2 regions of the Collinsella sp. AF28-5AC genome follow, and region 2 is predicted to be linked to the other one. Evidence: riboswitches for the same ligand, from Rfam matches in the RefSeq annotation. Region 2 holds a riboswitch; the other holds the start of a gene.
The links. Region 2 has a riboswitch for thiamine pyrophosphate ahead of thiM (hydroxyethylthiazole kinase). Riboswitches for the same ligand answer to the same signal wherever they lie in the genome.
Positions count from the first base shown of each region.

Region 1: another riboswitch for thiamine pyrophosphate. It lies ahead of thiC (phosphomethylpyrimidine synthase ThiC); the one in region 2 lies ahead of thiM (hydroxyethylthiazole kinase).

Region 1 is NZ_QRTA01000001.1:39,209-43,973, forward strand. Features, by position in the region: gene thiD (bifunctional hydroxymethylpyrimidine kinase/phosphomethylpyrimidine kinase) at 1-341, opposite strand, end outside; gene thiC (phosphomethylpyrimidine synthase ThiC) at 524-1,858, opposite strand; TPP riboswitch at 1,851-1,966, opposite strand; gene DWZ01_RS00195 (hypothetical protein) at 2,030-2,545, shown strand; gene DWZ01_RS00200 (YaaA family protein) at 2,569-3,378, opposite strand; gene DWZ01_RS00205 (aminopeptidase) at 3,484-4,765, opposite strand, start outside.
Region 2 is NZ_QRTA01000004.1:82,202-86,966, reverse strand. Features, by position in the region: gene DWZ01_RS04505 (5-methyltetrahydropteroyltriglutamate--homocysteine S-methyltransferase) at 1-734, opposite strand, end outside; gene DWZ01_RS04500 (LysR family transcriptional regulator) at 890-1,786, opposite strand; gene DWZ01_RS04495 (HAD-IIB family hydrolase) at 1,797-2,705, opposite strand; TPP riboswitch at 2,869-2,979, shown strand; gene thiM (hydroxyethylthiazole kinase) at 3,031-3,870, shown strand; gene DWZ01_RS04485 (thiamine-binding protein) at 3,874-4,215, shown strand; gene DWZ01_RS04480 (thiamine phosphate synthase) at 4,212-4,765, shown strand, end outside.

The DNA.
Region 1 (4,765 bases), on a different contig from region 2:
GTGGCGACCATGACGGGGTCGACGACCACGTTCGTTGCGTTCCAGGCGCTCAAGCGGTCGGCGATGACTTCGATAATCTCGACAGAAGAAACCATGCCGATCTTGACGGCGCTCGGGCGGATATCGTCAAAAACGGCGTCAATTTGCGCGGCTACGATATCTGGCGAGATATCCTGTACGGCGGTGACGCCCAGCGTGTTTTGCGCTGTGATGGCGGTGATGGCCGTCTCGGCATACAGGCGGTGCGCCGTGATGGTCTTGATGTCGGCCTGAATGCCGGCGCCGCCGCTGGAATCGGATCCCGCGATGGACAGGACGGCAGGTACCTTACTACGATCCATGTTCGCTCCCTTGTTCGGTCGGAATCAAATGGGTCTTTAAGCCAGCATTATAAAGATGCCCGGGCCGACTCTATGTCGAACCCGGGCGGGCGATGCAATCTTTACGCAAATGCAAGCAAATGTTCACACGTCAACAATTGACAGGCACCAGCTCGCCGCCAGAGGCGGCCGCGGCGACAGGGTTAGTCCTCTATGCCGAGGTCGATCGTGGTGCCCTCGAAGATCTTGTTGATGGTGCGGACGGCGCACATCTTGCCACACATGGTGCAAGTGCCCTCGGTGGCGGCGGGGGACTCCTCGTAGCGCTTCTTGCCCGTAACCGGGTCGAGCGCGCACTCCCACATGGCGTCCCAGTCAAGCTTGCGGCGTGCCTGGCCCATCTTGTCGTCCATGTCGCGGGCGTGCGGCACCTTTTTGGCGATGTCGGCGGCGTGTGCGGCGATCTTGGTGGCCATGAGGCCGTCGAGCACATCCTGGGCGTTGGGCAGGCATAGGTGCTCTGCCGGTGTCACGTAGCACAGGAAGTCGGCACCGGAGCTGGCGGAGATGGCGCCGCCGATGGCAGCGGTGATGTGGTCGTAACCCACGCCGATATCGGTCACCAGCGGCCCGAGCACATAGAACGGAGCATTGTGGCACAGGCGTTTCTGCAGTTTCATGTTGGCGGCGATCTCGTCGAGCGCCATGTGACCCGGGCCCTCGACCATGACCTGGACGCCGGCGGCCCAAGCGCGCTTGCACAGCTTGCCCAGCTCGATCATCTCAGCGGTCTCGGTGGCGTCGTTGGAGTCGTAGAGGCAGCCCGGGCGGCAGGAGTCGCCGAGCGAAATCGTCACGTCGTACTCGTGGCAAATCTCGAGCAACTCGTCGTAGAACTCATAGAATGGGTTCTCGTTACCGGTGACCTCCATCCAGCCAAACAGCAGTGAGCCGCCACGGCTCACGATGTTCATCAGGCGGCCGGTCTCCTTAAAGGTCTTGGTGACCGACTTGTTTATGCCGCAGTGGATGGTCATAAAGTCCACGCCGTCCTCGGCATGCGCGCGCACGACTTCGAACAGGTCGTCCTTGGTGAGCTTGACCAGCGGCTTTTCCATGTAGCCGATGGCGTCGTACATGGGGACGGTGCCTACCATGAGCGGCGTCTCGTCGATGAGCTGCTGGCGGAACTGGCGCGTCTTGCCCGAGTTGGAGAGGTCCATGATGGCGTCGGCGCCAAAGTCCTCGGCGATCTTGACCTTCTTCCATTCCTCGGCGGCATCGGCCTTGTCGCCCGAGATGCCCAGGTTCACGTTGACCTTGGTGGACAGGCCCTCACCGACGCCAAAGGCGCGCATGCCCTTTTTGATGTGCACGATGTTGGCGGGAATGGAGATGCGGCCGTCGGCCACGCGCTCGCGGATGTACTCGGGGTCGCGATGCTCGCGCTCGGCGACCTCCTTCATCTGCGGTGTGATCCGCCCGGCGCGGGCGAAGTCGATTTGCGTGACGAGCTTGGGCTCGGTCTGTGCGCTCATTGGCACGGCTCCCTTCGTTGGCATTACCCATATCAGGTTTGCGGGTCAGGGCGGGCGCGCCCAGTCTCAGCCTGCCGTCTTGTCCTGCAAGCTCCCCGTTTATGTAATGGGCTCAAGTATAGCCTGAATGGGTACGATTGGGCCAACGAGCGTGCCTGTGGGGAGGCGTACATGGAAGACAAGCATCTATATCGAGAGACACAATGGGGTGTATCGGCCGAGGAAAGCCGTGCGCACCATGGGTTGGTCGCGATTGGTTTTGCGGTGCTTGCCGTGCTGGTGATTGCCTTTTGTATTTGGACGTTCGGCGGTCCTGGCGGCGCCACCTGGGGGTTTGAAGCCGACGAGGGCCTGCCGATTATGACCATGAAAGTTTCTGGTGGCAACACGGTTGCCGCACCGGGCGACTATTGGTATCCGCGCGACGAGTTTGTGCAGCTGCAGCTGAGCGGCGGGTCTATTCCGGGTGAAGAAATCGAACGCGTGACGTTTGATGCGACGCTCAAAACGCTGACGGTGAAGCTCAAAGATCAAGGGGACGTGCCCACGACCATGGACATTGCGCTGACGGAGTGGCGTCTGGAACCTCCGTCGGGCGTTACGGTATCCGACGTAGAGCACGTTAAGATTACCTACCAAGATGGCTCGACGAGCGAGATTGCAAAGGCCGATGGCTTGGCGGAGTAACGGGGTGTTTGGAAACGGCGGGCCTATAGTGCCTGCGCGTTCATGAAAACCAGGGTGTTTTTGTCTGAAAGCTCGGGGATGTGCCGATAGCCGATGTTGAATGCGGTAAGTTCGCTTGCATCCTCGAGCTTGTTTTCTGCCATCCACCGCACCATGGAGCCGCGCGCCTTTTTGCTGGCGGTCGACCGTTGGATGGGCTTCCCGTTGCGGATGCCCTCGCCAAAGAGGCATGTGACGGCCGTGGCGTCGCCCGCGAGGTGGGGCAGAACGGCTTTGGCATACTCTACGCTGGCGAGGTTGACGATCGTGGTGTTTGAGCCTGCCGGGGCGATAGCCCGCGCGAGCTTATCGCTCCAAAATGCGTAGAGGTCTCGGGCACCGTCGACGACAAGCTTCGCGCCCATCTCCAGCCGATACGGTTCGACGGCATGAAAGGGACGAACGCACCCGTAGAGGCCGGAGAGGATCCACAGATGGCTTTGCAGCCAGGCGAGCTGTTCGGCATCCATTACCTCGGGTGCCATGCTCTGGTACTGAATGCCGTGATAGGACATGATGGCAGGGGAGAAGTGACGGGCGAGTGCGGGATTGTCGAGATCGCCGTTTTTCAGGATGGGCCCGAACTCATGCAGGGTGTTGAGGCAAGGTCCCAGCAGTTTGTCACTCACGTTCCACAGCGCCTGCAGGCCGCCGCTGCCTTCATTCCGCTCGATATCTAGCAGTGCGCGGTGGAGGCGAGCTGTCTCGCGCACAAAGGGTGGAATGCCCAGGACTTCAAAAGCATTTTGGGCCGCGCGCATCTGCTTGGCGGGCGAAATGATGACCTGCAGCATGGACTCTCCTCTGCCAAAAAAGAAATTGCGGTGGAATACGGTCTGTTTGGGCTATTGAAAGACCAAATCAATCCGTATTCCACCGCAAGTTATGGGTGGGGTGGATTAGGCGCGCTCGAGGAAGGCCTTGTAGCCGCGATAGGCCTCGTAGATGTCGGCCTTGTTGGCGACCTCCCACAGGGCGTGCATGGACAGGACGGCAACGCCGGAATCGATGACGTTCATGCCGTACTTGGCCATGATGTAGGCGATGGTGCCGCCGCCGCCCGCGTTGACGCGGCCGAGCTCGCAGGTCTGGAAGTCCACTCCTGCCTTGTCCATGATGTCGCGAATGAGGGCCACATACTCGGCGTCGGCGTCGTTAGAGCCGCCCTTGCCGCGGCTGCCCGTGTACTTGTTAAAGCACAGGCCGCGACCCATAAAGGCGGCGTTCTTGGTCTCGAACTTGCCGGCATAGCCCGGGTCGAAGCCGGCGGACACGTCGGAGGAGAGCATACGGCTGTGGGCGAGCGCGCGGCGCAGAGCCAGCGGGCTGTCCTCGCCGGCGAGCGTCATGATCTCGGCGACGGTGTTCTCGAAGAAGCGGCTCGTCATGCCGGTGGCGCCCACGGAGCCGATCTCCTCTTTGTCGACGATGAGCGTGATGCTCGTGCGCTCGACATTGGCCACATTGATCTGGGCGAGCATGGAGGGGTAAGCGCAGACGCGGTCGTCGTGACCATAGCCCAGAATCATGGAGCGGTCGAGGCCCATGTCGCGGGCGGGGCCGGCGGGCACGACCTCGATCTCGGCGGAGAGGAAGTCCTCCTCCTCGACGCCGTACTGCTCTTTGAGGATGTCCAAGAACATCTGCTTGACGGGCTCCTTGGAAGCGTCCTTGTCGTCCTCATCGAACTTGACGGGACGGCCGCCCACGATCACGTCGAGAATCTCGGCGTCGACGGCGTCCTTGGCGGGCTTGGCCATCTGCTCGCTCGAGAGGTGGATCAGCAGATCGGAGATGGTAAAGACCGGATCGTCTGCCTTGTCGCCGATATTGATGTCGACGGTGGTACCGTCCTTTTTGCAGATGACGCCCACGAGTGCGAGCGGGGAGGCTACCCAGTGGTAGCTCTTGACGCCGCCGTAGTAGTGCGTGTCGAGGTAGGCCATGTCGCCGGCCTCGAAGGCGGGATTCTGCTTAAGGTCCAGGCGCGGCGAGTCCACGTGGGCGCCCAGGATGTTAAAGCCCTGCTCGAGCGGGGCGGTGCCCAGGTTGACGAGCATAAGGTCCTTGCCGTGGTTGGCGGCGTACACCTTGTCGCCGGCCTTGAGCGTGCGGCCCTCGGCGATCACGGTCTCCAGGTCGACGTATCCCGCCTCCTCGGCCATCTTGATGCCGGTCTTG
Region 2 (4,765 bases):
ACCAGATCGTCGGGCTTGCCCGCGATGGCAGCATTGTTGAGCGCCACGCCCAGCTCGCTCACCTTTTGCAGGTCAACCGGGCTCATGCCAGTCTTGGACACAAAGTCCGTATCGCAATAGATGCCCCAGGTGCAGTCATCAAATTGGATGTTGCGGCAGCCCGCGGCATACAGGTCGGCGATCACCGTGCGATAAGCGGCTGCAATGGCGTCGGCAAGTTCCTCATCGGTCTTGTAGACGGCGCGCAGACTCTCCTGCTGTCCATCGCAGCGGTCGAGCGTAACCTCCGAGAACGTCTGGATCGGCGCCGGAATGGTTTGACGCGCGACCTGGCCCTCCCCCTCAAGCGCCTTGACAAACTTAAAATGCTCGACGAACGGGTGGTTCTCGCCGCTAATGGGACCGGTAACCACGGCGGTGTCGGCCGTCGTCTCCTCGTCATGGAACATATAACCCGTGCGTGAGGTGCGGCGCTCAATGCCGTTAAGGCCCCACATAAAATCGAGGTGCCAGTAACTGCGGCGGAACTCGCCATCGGTGATCACCTGCAGGCCGGCGGCCTTCTGCTTGGCCACTAAGTCGCGGATGGCCTCGTCCTCGACGGCCTTAAGGCCGGAAGCGTCGAGTTTACCCGCGACATAGGCGGCACGGGCATCCTTTACAGCCTGCGGACGAAGAAAACTGCCGACGATATCGGCACGAAACGGCGCGTTCGGTTGAATCGAAGTGCTCATAGATATCTCCCTTTGCATTGGTTGCTTTACTGGGACAGAGTATGAGCGCTCATATGGTCATCGTAAAATATACGTTTATAACAGTTTGATATAGATGCTTCCTATATCAGTCTGGACTGTCATAAAGAGACTTGAACCGTGCGGAGCACAGCAGCCTAGATATGCTGACGAATCGCGTCGATATAGGCCCGACCGTAGCGCGTGAGCGTCGTGTTCTTGCGCGTGATGATGCCAATCTCCATGTACTCGTCCACGTCGAGCGGAATCGAGATAATGCCGGGGCCGTTGAGCTCGTGGCTGATCACGCCCGAGCATACCGTGTAGCCGTTGAGGCCCATGGCCAAATTGAACAACGTCGCACGGTCGCGCACGCGGATATTTTTGCGACGCTCGAACGTCGAGGTCAGCTCCTCGGAATAGTAAAACGAGTTGTAGCTGCCCTGCTCGTAGGACAGGAACGGGTAGTCTTCCAGATCCTCGAGCGTCACGCTGGAGCGGCCCGCCAGCGGATGGTCGGCGCAGACGAAGACATGCGGCGTGGCGCAGAAGAGCCCTTCGAACACGAGCTCGTTGGCGGCAAGCATGCGCTCGATGACCTCGCGATTGTGCTCCGACAGATACAGGATGCCGAGTTCGCTTTTCATATGCGCGACATCCTCGATAATTTCGTGGGTCTGCTCCTCGCGCAGGGTAAAGTCGTAGCGCGCGGCATCGAACTCGCGGATCACATCGACAAACGCATTAACGGCAAAGGAATAATGCTGGCAGCTCACACTAAAGTGCGGCACCTGCTCGGACGTGCCTTTGTACTTGCCCTCGAGCAGGTCGGCCTGGTCGAGCACCTGGCGCGCGTAGCCCAAGAAGGTCTCGCCTTCCTCGGACACAATGACGCCCTTGTTGGTGCGCTCAAAGATATGCACACCCATCTCGTTTTCGAGATCGCGAATCGACGCGGTAATCGAGGGCTGCGACACAAAGAGCCGGCGCGAGGCCTCGGTGATGCTACCGCATTCGGCAACCTTAACAACATATCTGAGCTGCTGGAGCTTCATAGCCTTCTCCCTAGACGTTCGTGACGCCAAAACCTGCCGCGTCCATTTGACGCATAAACGACGGCATCTCCCCCGTCGCGGCGCAGGCGGCAATCTGATGCAGAGCCCCGGCAACCGCATCATCTGCCGCAGCGCCAATATGCCAGCGTGCGGCAGCCGTGACGGCCTCGTTGGCATTGGCGACTGCAACGGAGTTAGGAACGGCATCGATCATGGGCAAATCGTTATCAGAATCGCCGAATACGGCCACCTCGTCGGGCGTCAGGCCCAAAGCGCGCGCCAGCTCCAGCGCAGCGCAGCCCTTGTCCCAACCAGCCGGAAGGATGTCGAACAGGCGCACTCGGTTGTTGGGAAACACAAGCGAGAGTTCCGGCACCTCAGCGGCAACGCGCTCACGTAGCTCCGCGAGCTCCTCACGCGAACGGGCACTCCAGATATTCGCCTTAAACACCGACGCGTCATCGACGACGGGACGACATGGGGCCTCTTCGCCTTTGAGCCACGCGTTGCCGCCCGACTCCATGGCGCGACGAACGCGCTCGGGGTCACTCGTCACACAATGGGCATCGTTGCCCCAAAAGTCATCGCCCAGGCTGTAGACTTTTAGAAATGTATCGTCGGTCTCTTGCTCCAGATAGTCGGCCAAACGCATCAGAGCATCGTTGTCGATTGCGCGCGAGGCGACTACTTCGCCGTCAACAAACATCACCTGGCCGTTACAGAACGCACCGGTCGAATAACACCCGGAACGGTTTTTGAACATCCAGCCCATCGCGGACGGCTGACGACCCGAAACCGGCCCAAAGTGCAAACCCGCCGCCTGCATGGCATGAATACCCTCAATGGCGTAGTCGCTGGCGCCGTCATGCCCGGCTGGAATCAGTGTATCGTCCATATCGGTCAGCACAAGTTTGATCATAGAGTCCCCTCGGTCATTCTTAATCCCATCTATTGTACCGACCTGCCAAAAAGGGACAGGTTTATTTCGGCAGGTTTCATCTGGGAAAACGCAAAGTCCCAGTTGTTACCTGCCAAAATAAACCTGTCCCTTTTTGGCAGGTGCGCTAGTATAGGGAACAACAGATTCGATGCGGGAGTGCCGGCGGTGCAAACCACAAGGCTGAGAGGGCATGGGGCCCAATCCTTTGAACCTGTCAGTTAATGCTGGCGTAGGGAGCATGCCGCCTTTACAGGGGCGCTGTCTATGCACAGCGCCCCTTTTCTATGCCAAGGAGGCATGTGCAGTGATTGATTCGGAACAGCTTAAGCAACATATGGTCAAGGCCGTGGAGGAGATTCGCACCACCAATCCGATGGCCGGCTCCATCACCAACACGGTGACGATCGACTTTGTCGCCAACGCGCAGCTCGCTGTGGGTGGATCGGCCGCCATGGTCTATCTTCCCGACGAGGGCGAGGCGCTCGTTGCCGGCGGCGGCGCCATCTATCTCAATATGGGCACGCTCTTCCCCATCTACGAGCAGACGATTCCCCGCGCGGCCAAGGCGGCACACGACGCCGGCAAGCCCTGGGTGCTCGATCCGGTGGGTCTGGGCATCGGCAGTCTGCGCACCCAGTTGGTAAACGAGCTTAAGCAGTACAAGCCCGCCATCGTGCGCGGCAACGCCTCCGAGATCATCGCGCTCGCCGGCCTGTGGGGTCTTGAGGGCGAGGCGGCCGATCTGAGCCGCGTGCGCGGTGTCGATACCACCGACACGGTCGACGCCGCCCGCGATGCCGCCGTGGCGCTCGCCCGCTACACCGGCGGCGCCGTTGTGGTCTCGGGCGAAGTCGACCTGATCACCGACGGCATGACCGTGGCCAAGTCCCACGGCGGCAGCCCGCTCATGTCCAAGATCACCGGTTGCGGCTGCTCGCAAGGCGGCGTGCTGGCTGTGTACGCCTGCGCTGCCGACCCGTTTACGGCCGCCGTCTGCGGCACCGCCGTCTACAACGTTGCCGGCTCGCGTGCCGCCGCTGTCGCCGACGCCCCGGCAAGCTTTAAGGTCGCCTTTATCGACGAGCTCTACCGCGCAACCGCCCAGGACATCGCCAACAACCAGCTCGACCTCGAGGAGGCATAGGCCATGTCCGAGCCCGCAACCGATGCCGGCATGAATACGCTCGTCGCCGTGGCCATCGCCCCGTGCGGCACCGGCGATGAGCTGTCCGCCGAGGTCGCCGAGGTCGTGCGCGTCATTCGCGAGAGCGGCCTTCCCAACCGCACCACCTCGATGTTCACCGAGATCGAGGGCGACTGGGACGAGGTCATGCAGGTCGTGCGCGACGCAACCTTTGTGTTGGCGAGCAAGGGCATCCGCACCGAAGTCGTGCTCAAAGCCGATATTCGACCCGGATTTACCGACACCATGACCGGCAAGCTCGAGCGCATGGAAGCTCAGATCAAAAAGCAGGAGGAAACACGATGAGTATCCGCGACAACCTTGATATCTCGGCCTATCTGGTGCTCGGCCCCGAAAACACGCTCGGGCGCCCCGTGGGCGATGTGGTGGCCCAGGCACTCGACGCCGGCTTTACCTGCATCCAGGTGCGCTCCAAGGTGGCAAGCGCCCGCGAGATCATTGCGCTGACCGGCGACGCCGCGCAGGCAATCGCACAGGCCGGCAAGACCGGTCAGGTCGCTTTGCTGATTGACGACCGCCTGGACTGCGTACTCGCCGCGCGCGAGCAGGGCATTGCTGTCGACGGCGTGCACGTGGGTCAGAGCGACATTCCCGTCGAGGTCTGTCGCAAGCTGCTGGGGCCCAACGCCATCGTGGGCCTTTCCGCCCGTTGCGAGGAGATGCTCGAGTACGTCAAGACCGCCGACATGAGCCTAGTCGACTACCTGGGCATCGGCCCACTCCACGAGACCGAGACCAAGCGCGACTGCGGACGCGCGGCCGACGGCTCTATCATCACCAAGAGCTTTGAGGACCTGGCCGCCCTCCACGCGGCAAGCCCCGTGCCCATCGTGGT